Regions from separate parts of the Paraburkholderia sp. AV2 genome, predicted to be linked through region 3. Evidence: riboswitches for the same ligand, from Rfam matches in the RefSeq annotation. Region 3 holds a riboswitch; each other region holds the start of a gene.
The links. Region 3 has a riboswitch for cobalamin ahead of V8683_RS20815 (HoxN/HupN/NixA family nickel/cobalt transporter). Riboswitches for the same ligand answer to the same signal wherever they lie in the genome.
Positions count from the first base shown of each region.

Region 1: another riboswitch for cobalamin. It lies ahead of cobW (cobalamin biosynthesis protein CobW); the one in region 3 lies ahead of V8683_RS20815 (HoxN/HupN/NixA family nickel/cobalt transporter).
Region 2: another riboswitch for cobalamin. It lies ahead of V8683_RS03635 (TonB-dependent receptor domain-containing protein); the one in region 3 lies ahead of V8683_RS20815 (HoxN/HupN/NixA family nickel/cobalt transporter).

Region 1 is NZ_JBANLK010000016.1:72,745-80,538, reverse strand. It holds gene cobN (cobaltochelatase subunit CobN) at 1-1,133, opposite strand, end outside; gene cobW (cobalamin biosynthesis protein CobW) at 1,167-2,243, opposite strand; cobalamin riboswitch at 2,316-2,591, opposite strand; gene V8683_RS13935 (cobalamin biosynthesis protein) at 2,803-3,237, shown strand; gene cobO (cob(I)yrinic acid a,c-diamide adenosyltransferase) at 3,295-3,897, shown strand; gene V8683_RS13925 (cobyrinate a,c-diamide synthase) at 3,902-5,221, shown strand; gene bluB (5,6-dimethylbenzimidazole synthase) at 5,205-5,879, shown strand; gene V8683_RS13915 (DUF4136 domain-containing protein) at 5,882-6,523, opposite strand; gene V8683_RS13910 (CHASE2 domain-containing protein) at 6,574-7,794, opposite strand, start outside.
Region 2 is NZ_JBANLK010000003.1:152,338-160,131, reverse strand. It holds gene V8683_RS03655 (alpha/beta hydrolase) at 1-41, opposite strand, end outside; gene V8683_RS03650 (c-type cytochrome) at 280-963, opposite strand; gene V8683_RS03645 (hypothetical protein) at 984-2,213, opposite strand; gene V8683_RS03640 (c-type cytochrome) at 2,216-3,709, opposite strand; cobalamin riboswitch at 4,107-4,314, shown strand; gene V8683_RS03635 (TonB-dependent receptor domain-containing protein) at 4,403-6,352, shown strand; gene V8683_RS03630 (DUF1223 domain-containing protein) at 6,396-7,190, opposite strand; gene V8683_RS03625 (acyl-CoA dehydrogenase) at 7,370-7,794, opposite strand, start outside.
Region 3 is NZ_JBANLK010000032.1:1,696-9,489, reverse strand. It holds gene V8683_RS20835 (class I SAM-dependent methyltransferase) at 1-375, shown strand, start outside; gene V8683_RS20830 (sensor histidine kinase) at 398-1,732, shown strand; gene V8683_RS20825 (ATP-binding protein) at 1,740-2,873, shown strand; gene V8683_RS20820 (response regulator) at 2,873-3,874, shown strand; cobalamin riboswitch at 3,934-4,145, shown strand; gene V8683_RS20815 (HoxN/HupN/NixA family nickel/cobalt transporter) at 4,236-5,294, shown strand; gene V8683_RS20810 (glutathione S-transferase family protein) at 5,352-5,969, opposite strand; gene V8683_RS20805 (YciI family protein) at 5,986-6,351, opposite strand; gene V8683_RS20800 (MarR family winged helix-turn-helix transcriptional regulator) at 6,435-6,881, shown strand; gene V8683_RS20795 (tetratricopeptide repeat protein) at 7,023-7,794, opposite strand, start outside.

The DNA.
Region 1 (7,794 bases), on a different contig from region 3:
TCCGCATTCGGCAGCCGGCGCAAACGGCACCAGCGGCGGCTCAACTCCGCCACGAACGCCACGCGCTCGGCATCGGGCTGATAGCGCACGACGTCGACCTGGGTTTCCTTGCAGTGGTACGCCAACCCCTTGAAGCTGATCGCCCGCGTGATGAGACGGCCGTCCACTTCGGGCAGCGCGATATGCATGGCAATGTCGCGCGAATTAAGGCCGTGATTGTCCTTGAGCCAGTATTCGCGGTTGCCGCCGGAGAGGATCACCTGCAGCACCGGCGCGTCGCCCGCGAGCGCGAGCGGCGCGGGATCGTCGAGCGACGAGGCCGCGAAAGCCGTGGTGTTCAGCACGAGCGCGATGTCGTGCGCGGCGCAGAGCCCGTCGATCACGTCGCGGCTCAACGTGTCCTTGAGCGAAGTGACGGCAAGCGGCAGCGGATTCATGCCGCGCTCCGTCAAGGCATCGATCAGGGCATCGAACGCCGCCGTGTTGGCGGCCTGCAGATGCGCCTTGTAGAAGAGCAGCATGACCACCGGCGCATCGGGCTGCCAGCGCGCGCGCCAGTCTTCGATCGTGGCAACGTCGCGCGATGGATGATAGAGCGCGGCCGCGGGCAGCGCGAGCGGCGGTGCCGGTTCGCTGCCCCAGCCGAAGGCGCGCCACGCGAGCGCGCGCAGGAAACCCTCGGCGTTCGCCGCGCCGCCTTCGCGCAGGTACCGCCACAGCAGCCGGCAGAATTCGGGCTCGGCACGGCTCTTCGCGATCAGGCCGGGATCTTCCTGAAGGTCGCCGGAGAACATCGCGAGCAACTGATCGCGGCGTTTGGCGAGCGCGACCACCTGCTCGATGCCGTAGGGCCAGTAGGCCTCGCCGCCCAGATGATCGACCACGACAACGCGCGCATGCTGCAACACGTCGTCGACATAGAAGTCCACCGAGGCCGGCTGGCGCAGATACGTGACGTTCGCAAGCCGCACGCTCGGGAACCCGGCGGGCAGGCGCGGCACGATACTCGCGAGCAGCGCGAGCGTCGTGTCGGCGGAACTGAGGATGACGATGTCGGCGGGCTGCTGGTCGATACGGACCACGCCGGCCGTATCGTCGACGAAGCCGCCCGGCGTCGTTCGCAACAAATGCATGAGAGAAGTGTCGCTGGCGTTGGCGTGGGTCGATCAGGCCAGCGCGCCCGGTGCGAGCGCGGCTTCGAATGCGCGTTGCAGCGTGGCGGCGTCCAGATTTTCGCCGATCAGCACGAAGCGGCTCGCGAGCGACTGCGACGCGGCTTCCTGCGCGTTCCAGCGGCGGTCGAAGTAGCTGTCGAAACGGCGCCCCACGCCCTGCACCACGAGCCGCATTGGAGCGCCGGGCAGCGCGGCGAAGCCCTTCACGCGATAGATCGTGTGCGCGTCCACAAGGCGCTGCAGCGCCTCGATCGCGCCCTCGCGCGAGGCAACCGTGGCCGTGACGACGACCGAATCGAATTCGTCGTGGTGATGATCGGCATCGTCGGCGGAACCATGATGGTCGTGGCGCAGATGGATGCTTTCCTCCGAGGCCGCTTCGAGCCCGAGCAGCGTATGCAGATCGAGCTGGCCATGTTGCGCGCGTACGATCTTCACCTGCGGAGGCAGTTCCTCGCGCAGTTCCTCGATGAGCGCATCCTGCGCCGCCGCGTCGAGCAGATCGGTCTTGTTGAGGATGACGAGATCCGCGGCCGAAAGCTGATCTTCGAACAGCTCGTGCAGCGGCGATTCGTGGTCGAGATTCGGGTCGGCCTTGCGCTGCGCGTCCACGGCTTCGGGGTTCTCGGCGAACTGGCCGCTCGCGGCGGCGGGGCCGTCCACTACCGTCACTACCGCATCGACCGTGAAGGCGTTGCGAATCGATGGCCAGTTAAACGCCTGCACGAGCGGCTTGGGCAGCGCGAGCCCCGACGTTTCGATCAGCACGTGATCGATCTCGCCGCGGCGCTCGAGCAGTTGCTCCATCACCGGGAAAAACTCTTCCTGCACGGTGCAGCAAAGGCACCCGTTGGCCAGTTCGTAGAGCTGGCCTTCCCGTTCGTTGCCGTTCTCGTCGCAGCCTATGCCGCAACCGCGCAGGATTTCGCCGTCGATGCCGAGTTCGCCGAACTCGTTGACGATCACCGCCACGCGCAAGCCGCCCGCGTGCTGAAGAATGTGACGCAGCAGCGTGGTTTTGCCGCTGCCGAGAAAGCCCGTGACGATGGTGACCGGGATCTTGCGCATGTTCATGAGGTATTCCTTCGGCGCGAATGGCCGCGGGCGTGGAGCATGGATCCGGCACCGCCTCCCCGCAGCGCGAATCCCTCGTGTCTGGCCGGTATCCGGACTGACGAAACGCCGCTCCGCCTTCCCGCGCGCCGGTCCTCGCGGACCGTCTGCACAGTGGCATGAGCTGCATGCGGCGCGCATGCGTCGAAGCGGCTTGCCTCGCCCATGCAGGGCGAAGCGATCGTTGTACCGTTGCGGGTGCAGTTCAGGTTGGCCAGTCCCTCGCCGGGATGGCTCCCTGATTCCCGTTTAACTGCGCGCGCAAGGAACGCGCGCGCGAGCACCAGAGTGCGTGCGAGTGTAGGCGTGGGCCACGGGATCGTCAAGGAAAGGCCCGGACGCCCGCTGTTGTTTACCCCTGGCGCCGGGACCTCGCGCCCGGGCGCGAAAAACCGTGTGCTATCGTATGCGCGCATCCGCCGGGCAACGGGCAAAGCCCGCGCCGCGGTGTCTGCTGCCCTGTCCGCTGCCTTGTTTCCAAGCACTCACCGTGAATTCCGCTACGTCTGCAAGCCTGCTTCCCGCGCCCTCCGCCTTACCCGGCCCCGCAGCGCTTGCGCTCGGTATCGGCTGCCGCCGCGGCGCGACGCTCGCGCAGATCGAGCGCGCCGTGCGGGCTGCGCTCGCGGTGTTGCCGATGGCTCGCGTTGCGGCCGTGGGGACGCTCGACGCGAAAGCCGACGAACCTGCGCTGCTCGCGTTCTGCGCGGCACATGGCTTGCCGCTTCACACGTACACACGCGAAGCCATCGCTGCCGTGCCGGTTGAGGCCGAGCCATCGGGTGCAGCGCGCACGAAGTTCGGCGTCGATGGCGTGAGCGAGCCTTGCGCCCGGCTCGCCGCCGGCGGCGGACCGCTGGCGTGCGGCAAGCTCGCGCTCGACGGCGTGACCGTAGCGGTTGCCGTGGTCGTTGCCGCAGTCGTTACTCCCGCGCAGGCGCCGCGCTAAACCGGCGGTGCATACGCACACGTTAAGAACCCCGCATCCTCAGACCTCGTTTCGCCCATGAAAACCGATCCCGATTCGCACCTGCGCATGACCCAACGCCGCCGTGAAGGCCACGAAAAGAAGCAGGCGGCGGCTTCCGTCGAAAAAGGGCTTTTGATCGTCAACACCGGCAACGGCAAGGGCAAGAGCACGGCGGCCTTCGGCATGGCCGTGCGCGTGCTGGGCCACGGCATGAAGCTGGGCGTCGTGCAGTTCATCAAGGGCGCGCTGCACACGGCCGAGCGCGACTTCCTTAGCAGCGTCGCCCATTGCGATTTCGTGACGATGGGCGACGGCTACACCTGGAACACGCAGAATCGCGACGCCGACATCGCCACCGCGCGCAAGGGCTGGAACGAGGCGAAGCGCATGATCGAAAGCGGCGAATACGGCATGGTGATCCTCGACGAGCTGAATACCGTGCTCAAGTACGAGTACCTGCCGCTCGACGAAGTGCTCGCCGTGCTGAATGCGCGCGGCCCGCTGCAGCACGTGGTCGTGACGGGCCGCCACGCGCCCGACGCGCTGATCGAAGCCGCCGATCTCGTCACCGAAATGCGGCTCGTGAAGCATCCGTACCGCGAGCAGGGCGTGAAAGCGCAAAAGGGCGTGGAGTTCTGAGCCGATGGTTGCCCGCGCTGCCAGCATTGCCTGCCCCGCGCTCTTCGTCAGCGCACCCGCCTCGGGCCAGGGCAAGACCACGCTCACGGCGGGACTCGCGCGCCTGCACCGCCGCGCCGGCAGGCGCGTGCGCGTCTTCAAGACCGGGCCCGACTTTCTCGATCCGATGATCCTCGCGCGCGCAAGCGGCGCGCCGGTCATGTCGCTCGATCTGTGGATGGTGGGCGAGCACGATTGCCGCACGCTGCTCACGCAGGCCGCGCAGGAAGCCGACCTGATTTTGATCGAAGGCGTTATGGGCCTCTTCGACGGCACGCCCAGCAGCGCCGATCTCGCCACGACCTTCGGCGTGCCGGTGGCGGCCGTGATCTCGGCGAAGTCGATGGCGCAGACCTTCGGCGCCGTCGCATTCGGGCTCGCGCGCTTTCGCCTCGACGTCCCGTTCCATGGCGTGCTGGCGAACCGCGTGGGCTCGGCACGGCATGCGCAGATGCTGCAGGAAGCCTTGCCGGCCGACCTCCGCTGGCTGGGCCACGTGGCCGGCGACGCCCTCATCGAACTGCCCGACCGGCATCTCGGCCTGCATCAGGCGAGCGAGATCGCCGACCTCGACGCACGCATCGAACGCGCCGCCGACGCGCTCGCGCAAACCGCGCTAGCGGACCTGCCGCCGCCCGTCGAATTCTCGCTCGCGAGCGCGCCGACTCCCCTTCCGCGCCTGCTCGAAGGCCGGCACATCGCGATTGCGCGCGACGCGGCGTTCTCGTTTGTCTATCCGGCGAACGTCGCGCTGCTCGAAGCGCTGGGCGCGCGCGTGACGACCTTTTCGCCGCTCGCCGACGAGGCCGCCCCGGCGAACGCCGATGCGATCTATCTGCCCGGCGGCTACCCCGAACTGCACGCCGCGGCGCTCGCGCGCCATACCCGCAGCGCGGCGTCGCTGCGCGCGCATGTGGAGGCCGACAAGCCGCTGGTCGCCGAGTGCGGCGGCATGCTCTGGCTGCTCGAAGGCCTGACCGATACCGAAGGCACGCGCACCCCCATGCTCGGGCTGCTGCCGGGCGAGGCGGTCATGCAGCGGCGCTTCGCGGCGCTCGGCATGCAGCAGATCGACAGCGCGCACGGCACGCTCAGGGGCCACACGTTCCACTACTCGCGCGTGAGCACACCGCTTGCGCCCACACTCGTCGCGCGCCATGCGCAGACCGGCGCCGCGGGCGAGCCGCTCTACCGCCACGGCCCGATCGTCGCCACCTACCTGCATGCCTGGTGGCCCTCCAACCCCGCTTTCACGGCCGCACTCTTTCATGGCTCAACCCTTTGACGAAGCCGGGCGCGCGGCGGTCTACCGCGCGATCTACGAACGGCGCGACATGCGGCACTTCGTGCCCGGCCCCGTCGATCCAGCCACGCTGCAGCGCCTGCTGGACGCCGCGCATCACGCGCCGAGCGTGGGCTTCATGCAGCCATGGCGCATCGTGCGGATCACCGACGCAACGTTGCGCACGCAACTGCATGCGGCGGTCGAGCGCGAGCGCCTCGCCACCGCCGATGCGCTAGGCAAGCGGCACGATGAGTTCATGAAGCTGAAGGTCGAAGGGATGCGCGAATGCGGCGAACTGCTCGTCGTCGCGCTGATGGATCGCCGCGAGCCGCATATCTTCGGGCGGCGGACGCTGCCCGAGATGGATCTCGCCTCGGTAGCCTGCGCGATCCAGAACCTGTGGCTCGCGGCGCGCGCCGAAGGGCTGGGCATGGGCTGGGTGTCGATCTTCGACGTGGACGAAGTGCGCGGGCTGCTCGCCATGCCGGCGGGCGCCAAGCCGGTGGCAATCCTGTGCCTCGGCCACGTGGCCGAATTCTATCCGCAGCCGATGCTGGAGATGGAGCATTGGGCCGAGCGCCGCGCGCTCGGCGAATGCGTCTACGAAAACCGCTGGCCGCGGGATGGCGCCGAAGACGATCGGCCGCCTTCGGCCTGACGTCACTGCGCCGGGGCGACTGCCTTTACGGAAATGACTTCCGGCAGCGCGCCCGCGCCGCCCTCGCCCCCCGCACCCGCTTCTGCCCCCGCCTCGCGCAGCTTCACGCGCCATTGCGGCGCACCGGCCGCACCGGCATAAGGCAGCCGCGCGAGCGCGCTCGCGACGAGATACGGCAGCGCCTCCTGGGCATTGGCGTTGCGGTCGTGCTTCACGACGCTCACGCGGTACGCCTCGGCGCCGCCGGGCAACGCGAAGAAACGCAGCGTGAGCGCATGCACGTACGGCCGCCCGAACCACGGGAATGGCGAACCGGCGGCCGGCTCGCAAGCCGGCGCACAGTCGCCCTGGGCAATCCCTACATCGGCCGGGCGCGTCGACCAGGCAGCAGAAACCACGTAGGCCGCCTTCTCCGGCGCGCCGTCCACGAAGCCGCGCTTCGCGAGGCCATCGCGCAACAAGGCTTCGTACGGCGGATTCGATACGGCCTCAGCCTCGGCCGGGGTACGCGCCAGACGATAGACCACGGTACGCTGGCCTGCGTCCGGCAAGGCGCCGCGTGCGCTCACGTCGGCGTTCACGCCGGCGCAACCAGCCAACGCGCCAGCCGTCAGAAAGAGGCATACCGTCAACAGGATCTTCACCGCAAACTCCATCGAACTCACCGCCAACCGCTCATTGGCACGCAAGCACCTCAGAGAGGCGCGTCGAGCGCGGGAAGCGACATCCTCAGAGTCGTGCCCTTGCCGGGCTCGCTCTCCACGTCGACCTCGCCGCCGTGGCGCGTCACCACCGTCTTCACGAACGCCATGCCGAGCCCGGCCCCGCTCACCTCGGGCCGCTGCTCCACATGAAAGCGCTGGAAAGGTTCGAAAAGCCTCGCCTGGTCTTCCAGCGAAATGCCGTAACCTTCGTCGCGAATCGAGCAGATCACACGTGCCGCCTGCGGCGCCACGCTTCCCGCCGTGGCAGAGATAGTACAGACAATTCGCGTATCGGGTGGGCTGTACTTCACGGCGTTGTTCAGGAGATTCACCAGCGCCCGTGTCATCAGCGACCGGTCGGCGTTGATCCAGCCCATCTGATCGTCCTCGAACACGGTCTCGATATGGATGCGCTTCGCGTGCGCCTGCGGCCAGACTTCGTCGCTCGCGTCGATCACGAGGTCGGCGAGGCTCGCGGGTTCGAGCGCGTACACCTGCGACTCCGCGCGCGCGAGTTGCACGAAGTCGTCCGCAAGCGTGAGCGCCCGCCGCGCGTAGCGTTCGATACGGTCCATCACGTCGCCCACGGGGCCCGAGCTCAGCGTGCCGCGCTCGCGCTCGGTCTCCACGAGCGCGACGATCGATGCCTGGGGCGAACGCATGTCGTGCGAAAGCAGCCTCAGCGCATCTTCGCGCTGGCGTTCGGCATCGTGCAGCGCGGTCACGTCCACGAGGCCCGCGATCCAGCCCACCGCCTGGCCCTGGGCGTTCGTGCAGCGCGCGTAGCGCAGCAGGTAGTCGCTGCCGTCGGCCGCGCGCACTTCCACGCCGCGCTCCATGAGCTCGGCGAATTCGCTGCGCGCCGGATCGAGCGGCGCGGGCCAGTGCGCATGCGCGAAGGCCGTCGCCTCGGGGCTGGGGTCGATCGGCTTGACGAGCGTGAAGCCGCCGAACACGGCGGCCATCGGCCGGCCTTCCGCTGCGCCGATGCCGAGCCGGTCGAACGACTCGCGCGCCGCGTGGTTGGCAATCAGCACGGAGCCGCGCAGATCGGCGACCAGAATGGGCTCCGGCACGGAATCGAGGCTGTCCCACACGAAGCGGCGCATGTCCTGGAGCCGCTGCGCGGCCTGGGCCATCAGCGCCATCTGCTGCGCGAGCGCATCGCCCGCGAATTCGCGGCGAGTGCTGTGCGCCTCCGGCAGCAGATA
Region 2 (7,794 bases), on a different contig from region 3:
ACGAACCAGAGTGCAAGCCGGAATGCGCGGGCCGTGTTCATGAGGGGTCGCTCTTGTTTTTGGCGCCACTCTCGCCCGGACGCGGTCCGGCCACGGGCGGAGAAGCGCTTCGGCCCACTCTAGCAACGGCGACTTACAGTCAAATTTCAGACAACCCTACGGATTGCAAGCGAGGCATGGTCGACCTCGACGATCGAATCGCCCCCACCGCCGGATCGAAGCCCTCCGCGCACGGGACTTCGATCCGCTTCGATCCGCTTCGCCCCGTCAAGCGCACCGCTAGCGTGATTTCGCGGTCATGTACGCCACCGCGGCCTTGATCTCGACATCGGAGCAGGCCGCGCATCCGCCGTGCGGCGGCATGGCCTTGAAACCGATCAGCGCGTGCTGCAGCAGCGTGGCATCGCCTTGCGCGATGCGCGGCATCCACGCGGCCTTGTCGCCGACCTTCGGCGCGCCCGCCGCCCCGGTAGCGTGACATGCGAAGCAGACCGAACTATAGACCGCTTCGCCCGAGCGCACCGGCGCGGTGGAAACCGCCTCGGCCTTCGCGGGCGCCGCCGCGGCGGGAATCGGCGTCACGCCGCCGCTATCGCCACCCGCGCCCGCTGCGTCGGCTCCCGCCACACCCCCGCCCTGCCCACGCAACAGACTGAAATACGCCGCGATATTGACGATGTCGCGATCCGAAAGCGGCGCGGCCATCGCGTTCATCGTGGGATTCTGCCGGGTCTTGCCGTCCCGGTAAGCCAGCAGCGCGCCCTCGAGATAACTGCGGTGCTGCCCCGCAAGATTCGGCACGCCCGGAATCTTCGCCACGCCGTCCACGTTGTGGCAGGCAAAGCAGACCGCGGCGCGCCGCTTGCCCGCCGCGACGTCGGGCGCGTCCCCCGACGTCTGCGCATGCGCCGTCACGCAGAACAGCGACAGCAGAACCAGTCCGAACCGGATGATGTTGTTCATGATTTCGACGCCTCCCCGCATCAATTGAAGCTGTCGTGCATCGAGATCGCGATCCCGTACACGAAGAACACGGCAATCCAGACGCCAAGGACCGACACCGCCCCGGTGCCCAGACGCGCCACGGTCCGGTCCGCGCGATACACGCCCTGCGTGCGTCCCGCGCGATACAGCAGCGTGAGATAGAAGCCGCCCACGAGGCCGCCTATGCCGGCGAGCGTCGCGAAGAACAACACCGTCGAAGGCCAGTCGGCATGCACCGTGTAGGTCTGGATCGTGTAGCCGAGCGGCCGCAGGTAATGCACCCGGATGATTTCGCGCCACACCGCGAGCACGCCGAGCAACGCAAGACCGCAAAGGGCGGGCTGATAGCCATGCGTGTCCTTGCCGAGCTGCCGCATCCAGAGCGCCATGGTGGCCAGCGCGCCGACGATGAGCCAGCCCACCGGATGCAGCGCGAGACCGGAACCCGCGGGGAAATCGAACTGCCAGGCCAGCATGGGGACGAGCGCGATCGCGTAGCCCCATTGCGCGAGACGCCGGCCAAGGTCGCTCACGAACGCCCGGTAGGCGGGCTCGCGATCCTCGCGCTCAGCGAAGTAGTGCGCGTAAGCGAGCAGGAACACGCCCACGGCCGGCACGGAGAGGCTCATGATGAACGCATACCGCGGCCACTGGATCGCATGCAGCGCGGCGCCGCGCGTGTCGACCATGCCACCCGGCGCATACCAGTTCATCCATTGCTCGGGCAGCAACGCCTGATACGAAAGCGCATGCATGATCAGCCCGTCCAGGCAGAAGAGCCCGAACGCGATCCATGCATAGACGCCGATGTGCTTCTTCGCCCCTTCGTGATTGGCGTGATAGAAGGCGAACCAGCAGCAGTAGGCCACGATCAGCGTGAAAATGAAGGCGATGGCCCAGCGCCCCGAGAGCACATTCGAGGTGTACCACTGCGGGTCGTAGATGACCTGGGTAAAAAGCAGCGGCGCGACGCCCAGCACGATCAGCAACGACACGGCGACCTTGGCCACCTTCGTCATCGCCATCGAGAGGCGCTCCCAATACCTGCCGGCCGCGCCGTCGGCGCGCCGGTGAAACGCGAAGATCGCGAGCCCCGAAGCGCCCATGGCCAGGTGCACGAAGGCAATGTGCGCCACCCACGTGAGCACCATCAGGATCTGAAACACCACGGGCTGCGCGGGTACCCCGGCGGGGTCGCGCATCGTGTTCATCACGGCACCAATATCCATGGCTAGTTCCTCGACGGCGCCGGCTGCCCCGCCGCATGTTGTTCCTGTTCCGCAACCAGCGCGGCCGCGTTCGCGCCGCTGCTTTTGCCACCGCTCTTGCCGTCATTCGCGGCAGCAACGGCGCGTTGTTCCGCCGCGTGCTGCTGCGCGATCAACTGGTCGACGTTCTTGCCGCTATCCACGGCTGCGAGGTAATGCGCAATGGCGCGAATCTCGTTGTCGGGCAGGTCGATGCGCGGCATGTAGGGCTGCGTGCCGTATTTCAGCGGACCGCGCAGGAAGGCCGCGATCATGTCTTCGTCGGTGGCCATGTGCAGCTTGTCGGGCAGGCTGCGCAGCGGGCCGCCCGGTTCGAGCGAGTGGCAGTTCGCGCAGGCCACCTTGGTCAGCAGGCGGCCCACTTCGAGCTCGTTGGCATCGGTCACGGTTCTCAGGCGGTCCGGCACGAACGGATGCAACTGGAGCAGGCCATGCTCGGCAATGCGCTCGACTTCCGAATGAATGCCCTTGCCGGGCACGTCGCGCGCGATCACCTGATTACCGTAGATGTACTGCCCCGCCACGTACGGCTTGCGCATCGACTCGCGCATGCGCTCTTCGGGCCACACCCCCACCACGGCAATGAACAGGAAGAGCGAAATCGCCAGCGACGTATAGACGCGCTGCGGGAAGGCCCAGGCGAAGCCGAGCCAGAGCGTCGCCACGGCAAACACCGCGACCATTCCCCTGGCGTAGACGGGCAGCAGATGCGTGTCGAGCATTACGAGCGCGTTTTGCGGCAGCGTGCGCAGGTAGTAGAAAAACATCACGACGGCCACGGCGCCGCCAAGGAGTCCCACCGGGGCGATCATGCGCACGACGCTGCGGCGCAGCGCGGGATCGCTCACGCGGCTGGCCACCAGCAGTCCGACGAGCGCCGCCATCACGATCATGCCGCCCGTGCGGGTGCCGAGCTGCGCGAAGAAGTTGACGTTGTAGAACGCCTCGCTCGTCGAGCCGGTCTGGTACCAGCTATCGTGGCCCGGCCACATCATGAACGAGAGCACGCCGACGATCAGCAGCATCGTCGCCCACGAAGCGAGCGCGAACGACCACGTCAGCTTCAGGTGGGTGCGCGCATCGATCTTGCCGATCAGGTAGACGAGCGCGTAGACGCCAATGACTTCAACCGTGAAGTAGACCCACTCGCTCGCCCAGACCCAGACGAAGTTGTGGATCAGCCCGCTCACGCCGCGCGGACTCGCCACGGTGATCGCATACCAGATCCCCGGGCCCGTGATCGAGCCGATGATGTACGAGAACACGAGCAGGAACATGCCGTAGCGCTTGATGAACTCCATCAGCTGCGGCTTGTTCTCGCGGTAGGCCCGCGTTTCGAGCAGCGCGAACAGAAACGAAGCGCCGACCGATGTGTGGGACGCCACGACGTGTATCACGCCGATGATCCCCATGACCCAGGCCGTACCGATGCCCGGAACGTAAAACGTCGGGTACATGCCGAGCATGTCCATACGTCTCCCCCTTCTTCTGTAGATCCGATCCGGATGAGCGGACGCCGCGCGCCCTCTGTGCACCCGCTATGCACCCCTGACTTCCGGATCAATGACGACACCTGAAATTCAGGGAGGGCCATGCTAGCAAAAGGTCCGCGTGGCTAACGCTGCGTAGCAGTTATGTTTGGAATCATGTCGGGAATCGCGCAGACCGGGCATCCACGCACCGCTGCAGCCGGAGCGGCAATGCGGACTGGCCCGCTCGACCGGGGATTTCTTTCATTTTTATTTCGGGCGCCGGCCGCTAACGCACCGGGAAACGCACCTCGTGCTGCGCGCCTTCCGTGCCTTTTTCGCATCACCCGCGGCCCGGACAATTGACGCGGCGAACCATGGCGCATTAACCTTGCGCGCTGATGGTTCCCGGCGACGGGATCAAAAGGGAACGCAGTAAAGGCGCGCCTCAAAAACGCGCGCTTCGAGACTGCGGCTGCCCCCGCAACTGTGAGCGGCGAGTCCATGCCCGCGCGAGCCACTGGGAAACCGGGAAGGCCGGCAGAGGACGCAGACCCGCGAGCCAGGAGACCTGCCATCAACCGAGGTCCATGCAGCCGCAACGGGCGGGGTGTCCCGAAGCGCCAGCGCCGCTACGCGCGGCTGCTCGCTGCAGGGACAGCCCTGACCTCAGCCCCGCACATGAAACTAAAACAATTCATTCTCACGTCGGCCGTGACGGCCTGCGCGTGGCACAACGCCCATGCCGCCGACGACGCGACGCTCGCACAACAGGACCAGACCGATCAGACTGACGAGGCGCACGGCGAAACCGCGCTGCCGAGCATTCTCGTTGTCGGCGACACGCAGCATCTGCCGCAGTCGTTCGACCGGCGCTACGCGAGCACCCAGGTCCTCACGCGCGCGGACCTCGATCGTCTCGCTCCGCAAGATCCCAGCATCACCCAGGCGCTTGCCACGCTGCCCGGCGTGACGGTTTCGCAGAACGGCGGGCCGGGATCGGCGGCTTCGGTCAGCATCCGCGGCTCGTCAGCCCAGCAGGTGGCCGTCTTCATCGACGGCATACGTATTGGCTCCGCCACCACGGGCGAGGCCGAATGGGCCGATCTGCCGACCGAGGCGTTCGACCGCGTCGAGGTGATTTCCGGGCCGGCCGCCGCCTCGTTCGGCGCGGATGCGGTGGGCGGCGTCGTGCAGCTCTTCACGCGCCACGCGTCGAACCAGCCGAACCAGACCACGGTCTCGTTCGGCGGCGGCTCGAACAAGACCTTCGACACGCAGGTCCGCACCTCGGGCACGGTCCCCTCCACCGGGCCGCTGGCCGCGCTGGGCGGCCTGACGTATTCGCTCGGCCTGCACGACTACAACACTGCGGGCATCGACGCGACCCAGCCGTGGGCCTACGGCCACGAAGACGGGCGCAATCCGTATCACGCCCAAGACGTGGATGCGCGCCTCGGCTATGCGCGCGACAACTGGTCGATCTCGACGTTCATGCTCTATCACCGCTCCGATCTGTCTTACGACAACGCGGGCGGCGACGACCGGCAGCTCGATCATCAACTGACCACGGGCATTGCGTTCCACTGGGACATCACGCCGACCACGCAGTTCGATCAGTCGGTGGGCTACGCAACCGATCGTCAGTTCGTCTACGCGAATGATCCGACGATTCCCACCGACGAAATCGACTCCACGCGCTTCAGCACGTCCACGTCGCTCACGCACCAGGAGACGGGCAACCGATTGTTCGGACTGCCATTCACCGGAGAGACGAAGCTCGCCTACGACTTCACGCGCGAACAGGCTTTCCTGCCGGTAGATATCCCGACCGGCGTACCCACCCGCGACGATTCGGCGGTGTCGCTGCACCAGTCGACCACGCTCGGCCCGTGGACGCTGTTCCTCGCAGGGCGCCACGAGATCGTCGAAGGCCAGACGGTGAACACGGGCAATGTCTCGCTGGCGTGGGAGATCACGCCGGTCTACACGGCGCGCGTGTCTTATGGCAACGCCTTCCGCCTGCCAACGTTCGACGATCTCTACTATCCGCAGTACGGCAATCCCGATCTGCAACCGGAACGCAGCGACAGCGTCGAAGCGGCCCTCGATGCCAACACGTCGTTCGGCACCTTCACGGCCGCCATCTACGACACGCGTTTCCACGACCTGATTGCTTACAGTTCGGAGACCTTTATACCGTTCAACGTCGGCCGTGCGCATATCCAGGGCATCGACCTCTCATACAAGGGCACGCTCGGCAAGTCCACGCCGGTGAGCCTCACCGTCGGCCTGCTGAATCCGGAAGACGTCACCGACGATACCTGGCTGAACCGCCGGCCGCGGCAGACAGTCAACCTGAGCGTCGATCACACGTGGGACGAGTTCCACCTCCACGCGCTCAGCACGGGCATCTCGATTCTCTACAACGGATCGACCTTCGACGATCAGGAGAACACAATTTACCTGCCTTCGTGGACGACGGTCAGTCTGCGCGCTTCTTATCAGATCAATCCGCACCTCGCGCTGTCCGCCTCGCTGGCGAATCTGTTCAACCGGCAGTACATGACGGCCTATGGGTATAACAGCCTTGGGCGGACGGCGTTTGGGAAGATTGCGTATACGTTCTGATGGTGATGGGTCCACCACGCGGCCTCGTGAGGCGCTGCCTCGCTCACGAGGCCCCGCAAGTTCCAGCCCTCACGGCCTGCAAAACCTGATCGCGCCCGTTCTGCACCAGTGCGACAAAATGCAGACGCGCGCGGTCCCATTGGGGAGGCACGGCGATATCGCGCCGCACGATTCCGCCCTGCGAACCCAGTGAAACAGGCCCCACCCAGAGCCGCACGACACTGTCGTGCGAAAGCGTCGTGCCGCCGTTTTCGCCTCGCAGCACATGCGAGACGAGCCCGTCTTCCGTAACGGCGAAATAGAGCTGCGCGCCGTCCGCCGGTAACGCACGAGTATCGCGAGGCGTAACCCTCGCCTCCAGCTCGACGGTGTTATTCGCATCGGAGCGCGTCGTCAGCGCTATCTCCACCGGCGCGGGTGTGGTGTTGATCCTGCGGATCGCTTCGGGCAACGTGCCATGCCATGAGCGAATCTCCTCGCCGTTCGCGAAAAATTCCGGCGTGTAGACGAAGGTGCCGTGACCGGCGGCCACGAGTTCGCTCTGGCGGGCGTCGAAGACCTTCTGCGCCATCACGTCCTGCCAGCCCAGGCTGTCCCAGTACGTCACGTGCAAGCCGAGCGGAATCACGGCCGATCCCGGACTGGCTTCGCGCGAGAGCATGCTCAACTCGCGATCGGCCGGCGGGCAACTCGAACAGCCTTCGCTCGTATAGAGCTCAACCACGGCCGCAGTACCGGGCCCGCTCGTCGCGTGGCAAGCATCCGACGCATAGGACGCGTTCGCCACCAGTAAGGCGAGCATCAACAGGAAACCACCGAGCAGACCAACGAGGCGCATGATGTCCCTCCACAGCGGCACGCCCGCGCGGGCGCGCGGGTCAGCGGATCGGTAAGGCGGCACAAGTCGCCTGGACCCTGCTGTTAATTCGGCTGGAAGTTCGGTGGGGTTACAGCAGATCAGGAATTTTCGCGAGCGGGCCGGGCGACAAGAATGCCGCCCGGCCCCAGACTCGCCAATCAGAACTGGTCTTCCGCCAGCGCGAGCACGCCTTGCGCGCCGCGCGCACTGAGCACGGACGCCTCGAAACCGCTCGCGAGCGGCAGCACATGCTCCGCATAGAACTGGGCAATCGCGATCTTCGCGTCATGGAACGACGGGTCGTCCGAGCGGTTGCGTTGCGCGGCCAACAACGCGCGCGCCATTTGCCAGCCGCACAGCACGACGCCCGCCAGCTTCAGATACGGCACGCTGCCCGCGAACACCGCATTCGGATCGGTCTTCGTGTTCGCCACGACGAACGCCACCACGTTCGCCAGCACCTTTGCGCCCTGCTCCAGTTGCGCGCGCATCGATGCCGCCGCCGGACCGTCCGCCTTCGCCAGTGCATCGACCGTGGCGGCAACTTCGGCCAGCAGCGCCTTCGCCACCGCACCGCCGTCGC
Region 3 (7,794 bases):
GGACACAAGACCTCGGTGGAAATGGTGCATCAATCCGTGCACGACCTGCTCAAACGCAAGATCTCGCCCGACGAGTCTTCGCGGGAATTCGACGCCGTCTACTGTGCCGGCCTCTTCGACTATCTCTCGGACAAGGTCTGCGCGCGTCTGTTGAGTTATTTCGCGGCCCGCACGCGGCCCGGCGGCCAGTTGCTCGTCACCAACGTCCATTCGGCGAACCCCGAGAAGTACGGCATGGAGCATCTGCTCGAGTGGTATCTGATCTATCGGAACGAGAGCGGCATGAGTTCGCTGCTGCCCACGCAATCCGCCGACCACAAGCTCTACGTCGATGAGACCGGGGTGAATGTGTTCGCGGAAGCCACGATCCTCTGAAACGCCGGCGGACACCCCATCCATGAGCACTGCTCAACTGCACACAGGCTATCAAACCGAACTGGCCGACTTCCGCGTGACCTTCAGCCGCGGCGGTGCCTGTACCGCCATCGTGCTCGTCCTGCTCGGCGTGGGGCTGGATTATGCGCAGTATCCTCAACAACTGATCTCGTTCTCTGCCGCGCGCGTGGTCGTCTCGCTGCTGATAGGCGGCATTGCGATCCTGCTGGGCAGCGTGGCGGGGCGACGCTTTTCTCCATGGTTGACGCTGTCCTGGCTACTGCTGCCGCAGATCATGATTTCGTGGATGATCTGGAGGACCGACGGGGTACTGTCGCCCTACTACATGGGCCTGAACCTGGCCATCTTCGCTTCGGGCATCGCACTGCCATTCGGCTTATGGCAGAACATGGTTTTCGGCGTGTTGTCCTGCGCGCTCTACCTGATTGCCTGCCTGCTGCATTCCGGCGGCGGCGCGCCTATCGGCACGCTGACCGTCAACGTCCTGCTCCTTCTGTTCGCCGCTGCCGCCAGCGGCGTCTATACCTTCTTCAACGAGCGGGTGCGCTTCATGTTGTTCCGCCTGAAGGCGGAAGTCTCGCAGAAGAACGCCGAGCTCGAATCGATCAACCGCAAGCTGGTCGACATCAAGGGGCAGTTGCTGCAGCAGGAAAAGATGGCGGCTATCGGTACGCTTGCCGCGGGGTTGCTGCATGAGGTCAATAACCCCGTGAACTTTTGCCTGATGGCAATCGAAGTCGCTATGGAAGAGCCCGCGGCCAAAGCGGAGCCAACGCTGCAGGAATGTCTCGTCGACGCCAAGCAGGGCATGCAGCGGATCCAGCACATCGTGTCGGACCTCAAGACCTTTGCCTACCGCAAGCCGGGCGCCGAAGCGGAGGTGGGGACGCCCTTCCTGTTCGAAAAAGCGCTCGATTCCGCTACGCGGCTTGTCGCGCACGAATTGCGCGGCGTCACGGTGACGCGCGAGCTTCCGACCGATACGCTCGTGCAGGGCGACGAAGCGGCCATCATCGGCGTGCTGATCAACCTGCTCTCCAACGCAGTCCTGGCCATGCGCAACGCGGGCACCACCGGGCCGGCGATTCACATCTCGGCGAAATGGGAGGAGCAACGCCTCGCCGTGACGGTCAAGGACAACGGGCCGGGCATCAAGGACGAGAATCTCGCGCGCGTGTTCGAGCCGTTCTTTACCACCCGCGAGGTGGGACAAGGCCTCGGCCTCGGCTTGTCGATCAGCTATGCGGTCATCGAGCGCCACGGCGGCCTGCTGTTCGCCGAGAGCGAGCTGGGCAACTGGGCGTCGTTCAGCTTCGATCTGTCGCGCGCGCCGTGAGAACGCCATGAACGAAATCCGGCAAGACATCCGGCAAACACAGCCCACGGTTCTCTACGTCGACGACGAAGAGCTGGCGGGAAAGTATTTCTCGCGCATGGTCGGTGCGGATTACGAGGTCCTGCTGGCCACGAGCAGCGATGAGGCCATCGCCGTCCTGGAGCGGGACAGCGCCCGCATTGCCGTGCTGGTCACGGATTTCCGCATGCCGGGCCGCGACGGCGGCGACCTGCTGCGCCAGGTGGCGCACGACTACCCGCACATCGTTCGGATTCTGGTGACGGCTTATGCCGACATCGACGTGCTGCTGCAGACGGTCAATACCGGCGAGGTGTTCCGCATCCTCGAAAAGCCGCTCAGGCAGGCTTCCGTGCGCGAGACGCTGCAACTGGCGTTCGAGCGCCACCAGGAACGCGCCATCCAGAATCACCGGCTGATCGCGATCGACGAGACTCTGGCCTTTCTGGCGCACGAATTGAACACGCCGCTTGCTGCCATCGCCTTGAACGCGAGCAACATCGAACATCGCGCCGACGAGCAGCACGAGTCGCAGTGGGATATCGACGGCGCCGCCCGATCCATGCGCGAGAGCGCGCAGTACTGCCTCGCGGTGGTTTCGTCCTTCTGGCGCTCGGTCCAAAACGGGCGCCGCAAGCCTGCCGGGGACGACGCCCGCAGCGAGATCACGGCGCACGGGCTGATTTCCGCCTTGCTCGATACCTATCCGTTCGCTGCGGGGCAGCGGTCGTGGGTACAGGTCGAGGTCGACGGCGACTTTGCCGTGGTCACGCAGCCGAACTGCGTGGCGCTCGTGCTCTCCTCGCTCTTGTCGAACGCGCTGCGCGCGCTCGCGGATATTCCCGCTCCGTCTGTGCGCTTTACCGTCACGGCGGAACCCAGTCCCGGTATCGGCATTTCCGACAACGGCCCGGGCATTCCGCCCGAGATCAAAGCCCGCCTGTTGACGGACCCGATTACAACGCACGCACAATCCGGCGGCCACGGCTTGGGCCTGATTCTATGCAACCGTGTCATGCAGTCTTGCGGCGGTGGACTTCGGATCGAGTCCACGTCGGGGGTTGGCACCAACGTAGTGCTGGATTTCCCCCCTATCAAAGGTCAAACACTCAGGAGTTGTTGATGAACGAAGCGAAAGCCAACCAGGAGTCGTCACCGGCGATCCTCTTCGTCGATGACGAGGCCACGGCCGTGAAGTACTTCCAGCGTGCCATTGGAAGCCTGGCGCCGGTCCTGACTGGCGGCTCGGTAGAGGAAGGCAAGGCGCTGCTGGACGCACACGGTGACAGGGTGGGGGTCCTTGTCTCCGACCAGCGCATGCCGGGCGAGTACGGCAACGAGTTGCTGCGTTACGCGAGCGAGCGCTATCCGCATATCGTGCGGATCTTGACCACCGCGTATTCGGAGATCGACCAGACCGTGGCGGCCGTGAACCTCGGTCAGATCCACCGCTATATCAAGAAGCCGTGGGACATCACCGCATTGCGCATGGAGCTGAAACAGGCGCTCGAACTGGCCGAGCTGCGCAAGGAGCGGGACCAGCTCGTGCGCGAGAAGCTGGGCGTGCTGCAAAAGCAGACGCTCGCCACGCGGATCGGCCTTGTCCGGTCCCTCTCGGCCGCGCTGATCGGGCCCGAGCGGTTCCAGCCGGTGGAGACCTACCTGGCTGCGGCGGTACTCGCCGAGGTACCCAGTCCCGAGCCGGACTGGCTGCTGATGGACTACTCCGATCTGATCGCTGCGGAGAGCGCCCGAAGCGGCACGTTTGGCCATATGGTGGCGGCGAACCTCGCGGCGCTGCGTAACCGCCACGTCGGCTCGACCACCGGCAACGCGGTGGCCGCGATGGCCGAAACGCTGGAGCACGCGGGCATCACGGTCCGGCGCGAAGGCGACGGCCTGATCCTGGACGATCTCACCGCGCTGGCCGAGTTCCTGGGCGAGCCGGCCAGCAAGGCCGTGTCGGTCCGGCACGCCGTCTGGCTGGCCAGCCTGCTTTGGCTGGACGGGAACGACTTCGCGCTCGAACCGGTACGCAAGGACAGTGGCATGGCGTTCCTGCCCACTCAGCACAGAACGGAATTTCCTGCCGACCGCCTCGCGGCCTGGATCGAGCAGTTCTGAACGCGGCAGGGGGTGAGAGCGGTTTTGCTCGAAAGGTTGACACCGCAACGTAGGGGCGATTACGCTTTCGCGCTGATGGTTCCCGGCAACGGGATCAAAAGGGAACGCAGTCGAAGCTCGCCGTGAAAACGGCCGGGTTTCGAAAGTCTGCGGCTGCCCCCGCAACTGTAAGCGGCGAGTCCATGCCACCCCGCGCCACTGGGAAACCGGGAAGGCCGGCACAGGACAGAGACCCGCGAGCCAGGAGACCTGCCATCAACCGAGGTCCATGCAGCCGCAACGGGCGGGGTGTCCCAATGCGCCAGCGCCGCTTTACGCGGTCGCTCGTTGCAGGGACAGTCCCGACCTCAGGATCTGTCACATGTCCACCACTCTGGAAACGGTTGCCGCTCCGGCGTCCCTCCGCCGCCGCGTCATCGGCATCTACGTCGTCCTTGCAGCCTTCAACATCGGTGCCTGGATCTGGGCATTCATCGCCTTTCACGCTCACCCGCTGCTCCTGAGCACAGGCCTCCTCGCCTATGGCTTTGGCCTGCGCCATGCCGTGGATGCCGACCATATCGCCGCGATCGACAACGTCACGCGCAAGCTGATGCAGGACGGCAAGCGTCCCGTGACCGTGGGCTTCTTCTTCGCGCTCGGCCACTCCGCCGTGGTGCTGCTGGTCGCGGCAGCCGTCGCGGCGACGGCCGCCGCCCTCGAAAGCCGCGTCGAAGCCTGGAAGGATCTTGGCGGCGTCATCTCCACCAGCGTCTCCGCGCTGTTCCTGTTTCTCATCGCCGCGATGAATATCGTCATCCTGCGCGGCGTGTGGCGCGCCTTCAACAAGGTCCGCCGCGGCAAGCCCTACGACAACGACGATCTCGATCTGCTGCTGAACAACCGCGGCCTCCTCGCCCGGCTCTTCCGCCCGCTCTTCCGCTTCGTTTCGGGACCGCTGTGGATGCTGCCGCTCGGCTTCCTGTTCGGCCTCGGCTTCGACACCGCAACGGAAGTGAGCCTGCTCGGCATTTCGGCAAGCCAGGCCGCGCAGGGCCTCTCGATGAGCGTCGTGCTCGTGTTTCCCGTGCTGTTCGCAGCCGGCATGTCGCTCGTCGATACGACCGACGGCGTGCTCATGCTCGGCGCCTACGACTGGGCCTTCGTGCGCCCCATCCGCAAGCTCTACTACAACCTCACGATCACGCTCGTCTCCGTGCTGGTTGCGGTGCTGATCGGCGGCATCGAAACGCTCGGGCTGATCGCCGACCAGTTCAACCTGAAAGGCGGTTTCTGGGATCTGATCGGCACCCTCAACGACAACTTCAACAACCTCGGCTTCGTCATCATCGGCGTGTTCATCCTCGCGTGGCTGGTGTCGTTCGCCATCTACCGCCTGAAACGCTACGACGAGCTGCCGGTCTACCGGTCGGGCCAGTAATTCACCGCGCGCGCTGCGGCGGGCAGCCGATGTCACGCAAACTTGCGTGCATCGGCATCACGCCGCCTTGCGCGCGTCGGCGATTCGCTGCGGCGCCTCGGGCCGTGCATACAGGCGTTCGAGGTATGCCTGCAAGCCCGGGAATCCATCGACCAACTGGATTTCGTTCGCCCAATCGATCAGATAGACCATCACGCAATCGGCCACCGTCAGCTTGTCGCCAACAAGGAACTGACGCCCTTCCAGATGCTTTTCGAGGATCGCGGCCATGGCTTTGAAATCCTCGCGCGCCAGCTCGATATCGGCCGGTAGGCGTTTGTCCGGCGGGTAAAGAAAGGCGTGCCGGGTAATTCTCCAGAGCGGCTGTTCGAGTTCGGTCACCGCGAACAGGGTCCAGCGATACACCTGCGCCCGTGCTTCGAGATCGACCGGCAGCAGCGCTTTCTCCGGATATTTTTCCGCAAGGTAGAGCACGATCGCGGCCGACTCCGGAATCACGAGGTCGCCGTCCACCAGCACGGGGACCTTGCCCGCCGGATTGATGCGCAGGAATTCGGGCTGCTTGTGCTCGCCCTGGAGCAGGTTCACCGACACATATTCGAAATCGGCATCGACTTCGTGCAGCCCCCACAGCGCACGTTGCGCGCGGGTCCCTGGAAATCCATAGAGTTTCATGACGGCTCCCTGGAAGTCAGCCGCGAGGGATCGGAAGAACGGGCATCACTTCAACCGACTCGCCCGGGAAGATCGCGAAATGCGGGTGGCCTTCAAACATCTTCGCGGCCTCTTCATGCGAGGCGCTGCGCACAACCGTAAAGCCAGACAGCGCGTTGACCGTTTCCTTGACGCCATGTTCGCCGATGGCCAAAGTCTTACCGAGCGGACCACCCATGTTGACAATCGCCGCCTGATGCTTGTCGACCCAGGCATGCCAGGCCGCAATGCCCTCCCGCTGCCTGGCGAGCCGTTCTTTTTCCGGCAATGCCATCCACGCATGCATGCGCGGGTTGTCCTTGCTGCCGAGAAACACCGCGAGAAACAATTGCTGATCGCTCATAGATCCTCCGTCCGATGAGGGGAGCAACGGAATGTTGCCCTTCGAGCCTTGACAGGATAGGTTGATATCAACATAATTGCAACATGGCACGGGCGAAAAAAATTCCCTTCGAAATGACCGCGATGGTTCGCGACTGCTGCCTGTGCCTGCATATGCAGCGCGCGGCACGCAACCTCGCGCGCATTTTCGACGACGCCTTGCGCCCGCTGGACCTCACGAACGGGCAGTTTTCGCTGCTGATGTCGCTCAACCGGCCCCATCCCCCGGCGATGAAAGACGTGTCCTCGCTGCTCGCGATGGATCGCACCACGCTAACGGCCGCGCTCAAACCACTGGAGCGGCGCGAGCTTGTCACCATTACGCAGGATCCGGACGACAAGCGCAGCCGTCTGCTCACCCTGACGCCCGCCGGCCAGCGGCTGCTCGCAGAGGCTTTCCCTTTGTGGCAGCAGATGCATGCCGAAATTGAAAAGCCCTTTGCTCCGGGTGAAGTCGATCGGCTGCGCCAGCAGTTGCGCGCGCTTTCATAGCGGTACGCGACAAAGTTGACCTCCCGCCCCTCCTTGCTCGCTTTTTAGTGCGCCGCGATGCTGCTGTTTGCGATGCGGCGCGTGGCGGACCGTTAGTTGCGCTTTTCCCATGACGGTGAGCCAGGGCAACCTCGCCGGGATTCAGGACGGGATCGTCGCCACGCGTGCCGCGAGCGCCTCGCGCACCGCGGCGAGAACGCTATCCCAGTCTCCAAGCGCGGGCTGCCGGAACAACCGGGCGCTCGAATACCAGGGCGTGTCGCTGCGTTCGAGCATCCAGCGCCAGCACGTATCGAAACGGTTCAGGATCCAGACCGGCTTGCCCATTGCGCCCGCGAGGTGCGCCGTCGACGTATCGACCGAGATCACGAGATCGAGGGTCGACACGAGTGCGGCCGTGTCGGCGAAGTCGGCAAGCTCGCGGGTGAAGTCGACGATATCGGCGCCAGGCTTCCCTGCGCCACGCTCCTGCAACGCGGCAAGCTGCTGCGCGGGCGCGCCTTTCTGCAGGCTGAAGAACCGGACACCCGGCACGTCGAAGAGCGGAAGCATCCGCTCCAGTGCGATCGAGCGACGTGCATCGTTCTTTCGGAGTTCGGGGACATGAGGCCGATCGCCGCCCGCCCAGACGAGCCCCACTTTCAGCGCCGCCGGACCCGCTGCTTGACTCACCTTTGCTTCCCAGTGCCCGACCGCTTGCGCATCCGCAAACAGATACGGCGTTGTGCCGGGGAGGGTCGCGACATCGGTTTTGAACGCAAGCGGCAAGCTCAGCAGCGGACAGTGCAAATCGAACGGCGGCAATGGATCGCCTTGCGCGACGATGTGCGCGACGCCTTCCAGCGGCGCGAGCAGCCGAACCAGTTCGGGCTGGACCTCCAGCACCACCTGTGCGCCGCGCCGTGCCAGCATC